DNA from 2 places in the Martinezella sp. CNPSo 3890 genome. Region 2 is predicted to be linked to the other one. Evidence: predicted binding sites of a transcription regulator. Region 2 holds the regulator's gene; the other holds the start of a gene.
The links. The regulator PhoB, encoded in region 2, activates phosphate uptake and scavenging genes when phosphate is short. The targets are predictions, from matches to a motif close to TGTCATNNANCTGTCAT.
Positions count from the first base shown of each region.

Region 1 (4,422 bases), on a different contig from region 2:
TCGTTCTTGTGGTTGAAGACGAGTTCCTTATCGCCATGGAGCTGGAAAGCGTGTTGACCAGTAGCGGATTCGAGGTCCTGGGTCCGGCGAGTTCGGTCGGGCAAGCCCTCAACCTGCTGAGGAGCCAACGTCCGGATGCCGCTGTTCTGGACGTCACTCTCGGCAGCGAGAAGGTTACTCCGGTCGCTTTCCTTTTAAAATCATGGGATGTCCCGTTCGTCCTCGCCAGTGCAAGCGATGCGGCGGAACTTGCCCGGCATGATGTTTTGGCCAAGGCACTCAATCTCGGGAAGCCCACCGACATGAAACGTCTTGTGGACGTCGTTCAATCCTTCTTTAGCCGCTGACGATGGATAAAGCGGCGATCCGTCAAGTGAACGCCGCGAACGTGACCGCGTCGATTGGCATGCTACTCCTTTGAGGCGATCTGGAATACCAGCGAATGGGATGACACGAGCGACACGCCGTCCCTGGCTCGGTGTCAGCGCTTCCGCCGCGGGCTGGTTAACAATCGAACGACCGAAGGTTAGATGGTTCAGATCTTCTTAAGCACAACTATTCGTGGAGGTGGGGCAGCAATATCGTCGGAAAAACGACATTATTCGAGATCCGAAATGCCAAGCCTTTCGATCATCCAGACGATGCTTGGGAACCATCTCAATGCGGAATAGTTCCGTCCGGCGGATGACCACCTGGAAAGGGCTGTCATGAAGAAGCGGAAGCATGAAGAGATGACGGATCTCCCTCGCTCGCGACCAGCGAAATATGAGGAAACCGAGGGCGCGACCGGTGCGATCGAAAGGCCGGCCATCCCACCGGTCATGAAAAAGGGAGAGAAGCCGTCTTCCAAGAAAAGCAAGCACAAGGACGATACCGGCGGGGAAGGGGACTGAATCTCGCGGTTGCGCAATAGGGCTTGGCGGCTTTATCCCACCCAGTTCGTGATCCAGTAGGCTATTGCCGAGATGGCCGCCGCCGCGGGCAGGGTTATTATCCATGCGACGACGATATTGCTCGCCAATCCCCATCGAACCGCCGAGATCCGCCGCGCGGCGCCGACACCGACGATTGCGCCCGTGATCGTATGGGTCGTCGAGACCGGGATGCCAAGCCATGTCGCGGCGAACAAGGTCAAGGCGCCACCGGTCTCAGCGCAAAAGCCCTGCATTGGATTGAGCCTCGTGATCTTCGAGCCCATCGTGTGCACGATCCGCCAACCGCCAAACAGTGTCCCTAGCGCCATCGCGGACTGACAGGATAACACTACCCACAGGGGCACGTGGAACTCCGCTCCGGTATGACCTTGGGAGTAGAGCAGTACGGCGATGATGCCCATGGTCTTCTGGGCGTCGTTTCCGCCATGGCCGAGGGAGTAGAGAGAAGCGGAGGCGAATTGCAGGATGCGGAAGGTGCTGTCGACGGCGAAAGGCGTCTGGCGAACGAATATCCATGTCACGCATAGGACAAGGAAGAGCGCGAGCACGAAGCCAAGCAGTGGCGACATGACGATGGCGCCGGCCGTCTTCAGCAGGCCGGACCAAACAATGGCATCCATGCCGATCTTCGCCACGCCGGCACCGACGAGGCCACCGACCAGAGCATGCGACGAGCTTGATGGGATGCCGAGTACCCAGGTCACGATGTTCCATATGATCGCCCCCGTCAGGGCCGCGAAGATGACCTGTGGCGTGACGACGTTGGGATCGATAATGCCGGTGCCGAGGGTTTCGGCGACATGAAGCCCGAAGAACAGGAAAGCGATGAAATTGAAGAATGCGGCCCATAACACGGCATATTGCGGTCGCAGGACCCGGGTCGAGACGATGGTGGCAATTGAGTTGGCTGCATCGTGCAGCCCATTCAAAAAATCAAAGAACAATGCCACCGCGACGAGGCCCACCAGCAATGGGAAAGCGAGAGTGGCCTCCATCAGACGTTCTCGATTACGATGCCGTTGATTTCATTGGCGACATCTTCGAAACGGTCGACAACCTTCTCCAATTCACCAAAGATCTCGCTGCCGATGATGTAGGCCATCGGGTTGGTGGCGCCATACCGGCGAAAGAGATCTTTTAGACCTTGATCATGTAGCTCATCGGAGCGACCCTCGACCTTTACGACCTCTTCGGTGAGCGCGCTGAGGCGAGAAGAGTTGGCACTCATGCGATCAAGGAGAGGGATTGCCTCGGCTACCAGTTTTGCGGCCTCGACGATCGCCTTGCCCATTTCCTGCATACCGGGATCAAAGCTGTCCTGTTCGAATAGCCGGATCGTCTTGACCGTCTTATGCATCATGTCGATAGCATCGTCCATTGACATGATGAGATCCTTGATGTCGCCACGGTCAAAGGGCGTGATGAAACTGCGCCGAGTGGCAAGCAGAACTTCGCGCGTGATGTCATCGGCCTCGTTCTCGAGCTCAACAATGCGCTGGCAGTGCTGCTCCGTGTCTTTGCCGGCCAGCAATTCATTCAGAGCTTCCGCCGCGCTGACGATCGTGCGCGAATGTCGAGAGAAAAGATCAAAAAACCGGTCTTCTCTCGGCATCAGTCTACGAAACCAGTTCACTTTCCGCACTCCAAACAGGCGTTGTCATAAATCCGTCATAAATGAGGAGGCCCGACATGGAAAGCCGAGACATCCGCAAAACGGCGCTCTCTGACAGCCTCATCACAAGATTTGAACTGCTTATGCGCGGTCTAGTCGGTTCCCGTGACCGTCGAAGAAATGCAGGCTCTCGGCGGAAGCGGTAACCGGGCATTCTGTGTCCATTGCGAGCCGGGACCGCCCCGAAACTCGAAAGACGACGGTTTGGCCGTCCGCCAGGGTGCCGTAGACATAGCTCTCCGCCCCGACGAGCTCCACCGCCTGGATACGCACTTTCGCGCTGAAAGCCGCATCGCTCGCACCGCCGGCCAGGTGAAGATCCTCGGGCCGGACGCCGACCGTCATGTCAGCGGCGCCAAGGCGGCTGTCAGGCGAAAGCACAATTGTGCTGTTTTCGGTAGGTTTCAGAAGATTCATCGAAGGCGAGCCTATGAAGGTCGCAACGAAGGTCGTGGCCGGTCGTTCATAGAGCTCGATGGGTGTGCCGACCTGCTCGATCCGTCCGCCATTCAAGACGACCAGGCGATCGGCCAGCGTCATGGCCTCCATCTGGTCATGGGTGACATAGACGCTCGTGGTCGCGAGAGATCGTTGCAGCCGTTTGATCTCGACACGCATTTGCACCCGCAGCTTGGCATCGAGATTGGAAAGCGGCTCGTCGAACAGAAACGCCGCCGGCTCGCGCACGATGGCACGACCCATCGCCACGCGTTGCCGCTGACCGCCGGAGAGTTGACGTGGTCTGCGCTCAAGGAGGGATTCGATTTCAAGCGATCGTGCCGCTGATTGGATGCGCTGGTCTATTTCGGCTGCTGGGACATTCCTGTTCTTCAGGCCATATGCCAAATTCTGTCGCACCGTCATGTGCGGATAAAGCGCATAGTTCTGAAAGACCATCGCGATGTCGCGCTCCGAGGGTTCCAGACGATTGACGATACGACTGCCTATGTTGATTTCGCCTGAGGTGATGGCTTCAAGGCCTGCGATCATGCGCAGGAGCGTGGACTTGCCGCAGCCGGAAGGCCCGACCAGGACGATAAGTTCGCCATCGGCGATATCGAGCGACACGCCCTTGATCGCGTCGACGTTGCCGCCGTAACTTTTGCGGACGTCCTTGAGAGTGATCCCGGCCATTATTTCTCCGTCTCCACCAGACCTTTGACGAACCAGCGCTGCATCAGCACCACGACGAGGATGGGCGGAATGATCGCCAAGATCGCCGTTACCATCACAAAATTCCACGGTGTCGCCGCGTCGGCGAAATCCACCATCTTCCGGAGCCCGATGATGATGGTCGACATCTTCGCGTCATTCGTGACCAATAGTGGCCACAAATATTGCGTCCAGCCATAGATGAAGAGGATCACGAACAGGGCGGCGATATTGGTTTTCGATAGCGGCAACAGGATATCGCGCATGAAGCGGAATGGGCCGGCATTGTCGATGCGGGCGGCTTCAAGGAGTTCACCCGGCACCGTCAAGAAGAACTGCCGAAACAGGAACGTCGCGGTCGCTGATGCCATCAGCGGCAGGGTCAGGCCGGCATAAGTGTCGATCATGCCGAGATCCACGATGACCTTGTAGGTCGGCAGGATGCGTACTTCCACCGGCAGCATCAACGTGACGAAGATCATCCAGAAGAACACCATCCGCGGCGGAAAGCGGAAGAAGACAATGGCGAAGGCCGAGAGAAAGGAGATCGCGATCTTGCCGGCGGCGATGATGACAGCGACAACAAACGTGTTCCAGAGCATCCGTTCAAGGCTGACGCCGACCACGCGCTCGACACCGCCGTTCAGCGCCTCGCCATAGTTC
Region 1 covers NZ_JBXSOR010000002.1:225,384-229,805, forward strand. Annotated here, with positions in the region: gene AC13RC_RS07220 (response regulator) at 1-347, shown strand, start outside; gene AC13RC_RS07225 (hypothetical protein) at 708-893, shown strand; gene AC13RC_RS07230 (inorganic phosphate transporter) at 926-1,930, opposite strand; gene AC13RC_RS07235 (DUF47 family protein) at 1,930-2,547, opposite strand; gene AC13RC_RS07240 (sn-glycerol-3-phosphate import ATP-binding protein UgpC) at 2,689-3,741, opposite strand; gene ugpE (sn-glycerol-3-phosphate ABC transporter permease UgpE) at 3,741-4,422, opposite strand, start outside.
Region 1: AC13RC_RS07235 (DUF47 family protein) is a predicted target of PhoB. The motif match lies at 2,591-2,607, and genes of this name have one in related genera.

Region 2 (4,422 bases):
GGCGCACGAAATGAACATGATGACGGAAGCTGCCAGCGAAAGAGCCTTGGCCAAGAAGATGACCACGATCCCCTACAAGATGATCGGCCAGGACGTTTCTGTGTTCTACGGCGACAAGCGAGCGCTCTTCGACGTCAATCTGAAGATCCGCGCCAATACGGTGACGGCTCTGATCGGCCCATCCGGCTGCGGCAAGTCCACCTTCCTGCGCTGCCTCAACCGCATGAACGATACCATCGAGACCTGCCGCGTCACCGGCAAGATCACGCTCGACGATCAGGATGTCTACGACGACAGCATCGATGTCGTGGAATTGCGCGCCCGCGTCGGCATGGTCTTCCAGAAGCCCAACCCGTTTCCGAAGTCGATCTACGAGAACGTCGCCTACGGCCCGCGCATCCATGGCCTGCATCGCTCAAAGGCCGATCTCGAGCATATCGTCGAAACCAGTCTGCAGAAGGCCGGTCTATGGGGTGAGGTGAAGGATCGGCTCCATGACGCCGGCACGAGCCTGTCGGGCGGCCAGCAGCAGCGCCTCTGCATCGCGCGCGCCGTCGCGGTCAGCCCCGAGGTGATCCTGATGGACGAGCCGTGCTCGGCGCTCGATCCGATCGCAACCGCCAAGGTCGAGGATCTCATCCACGAGCTTCGGGAGAATTTCACCATCGTCATCGTGACGCATTCCATGCAGCAGGCCGCCCGCGTCTCGCAGCGTACCGCAATGTTCCATCTCGGCCACCTGGTCGAGGAGAACGACACCGATAAGATGTTCACCAATCCCGACGATTTCCGCACGCAGGATTACATCATGGGCCGTTTTGGTTGATGATGGCAGGCGCGCGGCTCCTTTCACACAGTTCACTTGAGGATAGAAAAATGGTCTCCACTCACATTCTCTCTGCCTATGACGAAGACCTGAAGTTTCTGACGCGCCGCATTGCCGAAATGGGCGGCCTGGCCGAGCAGATGGTTAGCGACAGCGTACGCGCTCTCGTCAACAGCGACGCGGCCCTGGCCCAGAAGGTCATCTCCGACGACGTCGTTCTCGACCATGCCGAGCGCGAAGTTGGTGACAAGGCGATCGTCACCATCGCTCGTCGTCAGCCGATGGCAGCGGACCTGCGCGAAATCATGGGCTCGATCCGCATCGCCTCCGATCTGGAGCGCGTCGGTGATCTCGGCAAGAATACCGCAAAGCGCGTCATCGCCGTTCAGGGCACGGGCGTGCCGCGTCGTCTCGCTCGTGGCATCGAACACCTCTCCGAACTGGCACTGAGCCAGCTCAAGGAAGTTCTTGATGTCTACGCCACCCGCTCGCCGGACAAGGCCGTGTCGATCCGCGAACGCGACGAGGAAATCGACGCCATGTACACCTCGCTCTTCCGCGAGATGCTGACCTACATGATGGAAGATCCGCGCAACATCACCACCTGCACGCATCTTCTCTTCTGCGCCAAGAACATCGAGCGCATCGGCGACCATGCCACCAACATCGCCGAGACGATCTATTACATGGCGACCGGTGCTCAGCCGGAAGGCGAGCGCCCGAAGGACGATACCGCCAACACCGTCGGCGCAGTGACGGAATAATCTGGAAGCGAAGAAAGGAGACCATAGGCGCATGGTTCCGAGAGTTGCTGTTGTAGAAGACGAGGAAGCGCTTAGCGTTCTGCTGCGCTACAATCTTGAGGCCGAAGGCTTCGAGGTCGACACCATCCTCAGAGGCGATGAGGCCGAGCTGCGTCTCCAGGAGCGCATCCCCGATCTCCTGATCCTCGACTGGATGCTCCCCGGCGTGTCCGGCATCGAGCTCTGCCGCCGGCTGCGTATGCGGCCGGAGACGGAGCGCCTGCCGATCATCATGCTGACGGCCCGCGGCGAGGAAAGCGAGCGCGTGCGCGGACTTTCGACCGGCGCGGACGATTACGTCGTCAAGCCGTTCTCGACGCCGGAGCTGATGGCCCGCGTCAAGGCGATGCTGCGGCGCGCCCGCCCGGAGGTTCTCTCCACGGTGCTGCGTTGCGGCGATATCGAGCTGGACCGCGAAACCCATCGCGTCCACCGCAAGAGCCGCGAAGTCCGGCTGGGGCCGACAGAATTCCGCCTGCTGGAGTTCCTGATGTCTTCGCCAGGCCGCGTCTTCTCGCGTTCGCAGCTGCTCGATGGCGTATGGGGGCACGATATCTACGTCGATGAACGCACTGTCGACGTCCATGTCGGCCGTCTGCGCAAGGCGCTCAATTTCTCCAATATGCAGGATGTCATCCGCACCGTTCGCGGCGCGGGCTATTCCATGGAAGCCTGAGCGGCTTGCCGCTCGGGTGTTACTAAATAGCGGCGGAAATAGAAAAACGGGCCTCGAGGGGCCCGTTTCTCTTTGTCTTGCGGTAACTTTCAGCCGTTGTTGCGGCGGCGGTCATGCACTGGCTGGTAGGCCATGCGCTGATGATAGGTGCAGTAGGGCGACGAATCCGGGCTGTCATTGCCGCAGAAGTGGAAGTCGTCCTTCAGCGGGTCCCCGACCGGCCATTTGCAGGTGCGTTCCGTCAGCTCCGTCAGGCCGAGGCGGCGGGAGATCGGAACGACGACGTTCGATGCCGGGCGATACTGAATTTCATTGACGGAATCGATCTCGATCTCTTCCTTCAGCATGGTTGCGCCCTGCTGGCGGGCGACCACGGTGCGGGTAGCGACGCGCGAGCCGTAGGTCGTTGCGCGAGGAGCCGCGGCACTGCGCTTTGGCGTGCGCGTCGCGGTTGCCGTGCCGCCGGCCTTCGCTCGGCCAGGAAGGTTCAGGCGGTGCACCTTGCCGATAACGGCATTACGGCTCACGCCACCGAGCTGCGCAGCGATCTGGCTGGCGCTCAACCCTTCGGACCATAGCTTTTTCAGCTTCTCGACGCGTTCGTCTGTCCAATTCATGCCCTGTCTCCGCTGTCGCGTTTCCGATGGCAGAATCCCTCACCATTGCCTCGCATGGGAACGAGGCGCGAAACGCTCTAAAATTGTGGTGACTAGTTCCGCCGCATGCAGTCTAGCAATTGCTTTTTAACCTAGTGTGAGGCTGACTCCGTGACAAGAGTCGCGGGAATCTTGAGGAATCGATTTCGAGGTTTTCCCCAACTTGCTGTCCGGGCGTGGCATTTCTGCCATAGGCGCCGCCCAACCCATCTCTTTTGCCGGCAAGCGCTTTCTCGCAACTGCTAAAACGCCAGTTTTGTTGACATCGCGGTGCAAAACATCAATAGTGCCCAGGCCGCCGCAAGGCGGCATTTTTGATTTTTTCGGACCCGTTTCATCAAATCGAAGCGATCGGTCCTTAAAGTTGTGATCAGGAGATATGGCCATGGCCGAGACCACGCCGCTTTATGACACCTATATGCGCGCTCCGTTACGGTTCGAGCGAGGCGAGGGCGTCTGGCTGGTCACCGAAAATGGCGAGCGCTACCTCGATTTCGCAGCCGGCGTCGCGGTCAACTCGCTCGGTCACGCCCATCCTCATCTCGTCGCCGAATTGAAGGCCCAGGCCGACAAGGTCTGGCACCTGTCGAACCTCTACGAGGTGCCAGGTCAGGAGAAGCTGTCGAAGCGGCTGACGGAAGCGACCTTCGCCGACAAGGTATTCTTCACCAATTCGGGCGCCGAGGCGCTGGAATGCGCCATCAAGACGGCGCGGCGCTATCAATTCGCCAAGGGGCATCCCGAAAAGTTCCACATCATCACCTTCGAGGGCGCCTTCCACGGCCGCACCATCGCGACCATCGCCGCAGGCGGCCAGGAGAAGTATATCGAGGGCTTCGGACCCAAGGCACCGGGTTTCGATCAGGTACAATTCGGCGATCTCGATGCCGTGCGCGCCGCCATCACGGATGCGACGGCCGGAATCCTGATCGAGCCGGTCCAGGGCGAGGGCGGCATCCGTCCGGCCACCAACGAATTCCTGCGCGGGCTGCGTGAGATCTGCGACGAACATGGCCTGCTGCTGATCCTCGACGAAGTACAGTGTGGCGTCGGCCGCACTGGCAAGCTCTTCGCCTATGAATGGGCCGGCATCAAGCCTGATATCATGGCTGTCGCCAAGGGCATCGGCGGCGGTTTCCCGCTCGGTGCATGCCTTGCGACGGCAGAAGCCGCCTCAGGCATGAAGGCGGGCACGCACGGCTCGACCTATGGCGGCAATCCGCTTGCTATGGCGGTCGGAAATGCCGTTCTCGATATCGTGCTTGCCGAAGGCTTCCTGCAGCATGTGCGCGATGTCTCGCTGGTCTTCCGCCAGGGGCTCGCCTCGCTCAAGGATCGTTTTCCTGACATCATCGAGGACGTTCGCGGCGAAGGTCTGATGCTCGGCATCAAGGCGGCCATTCCGCAGGCAGAGCTGCTGCAGGCTATCCGTGCCGAGCATCTGCTCGGCGTGCCGGCCGG
Region 2 covers NZ_JBXSOR010000001.1:24,783-29,204, forward strand. Annotated here, with positions in the region: gene pstB (phosphate ABC transporter ATP-binding protein PstB) at 11-826, shown strand; gene phoU (phosphate signaling complex protein PhoU) at 877-1,590, shown strand; gene phoB (phosphate regulon transcriptional regulator PhoB) at 1,622-2,305, shown strand; gene AC13RC_RS00150 (GcrA family cell cycle regulator) at 2,395-2,922, opposite strand; gene AC13RC_RS00155 (aspartate aminotransferase family protein) at 3,347-4,422, shown strand, end outside.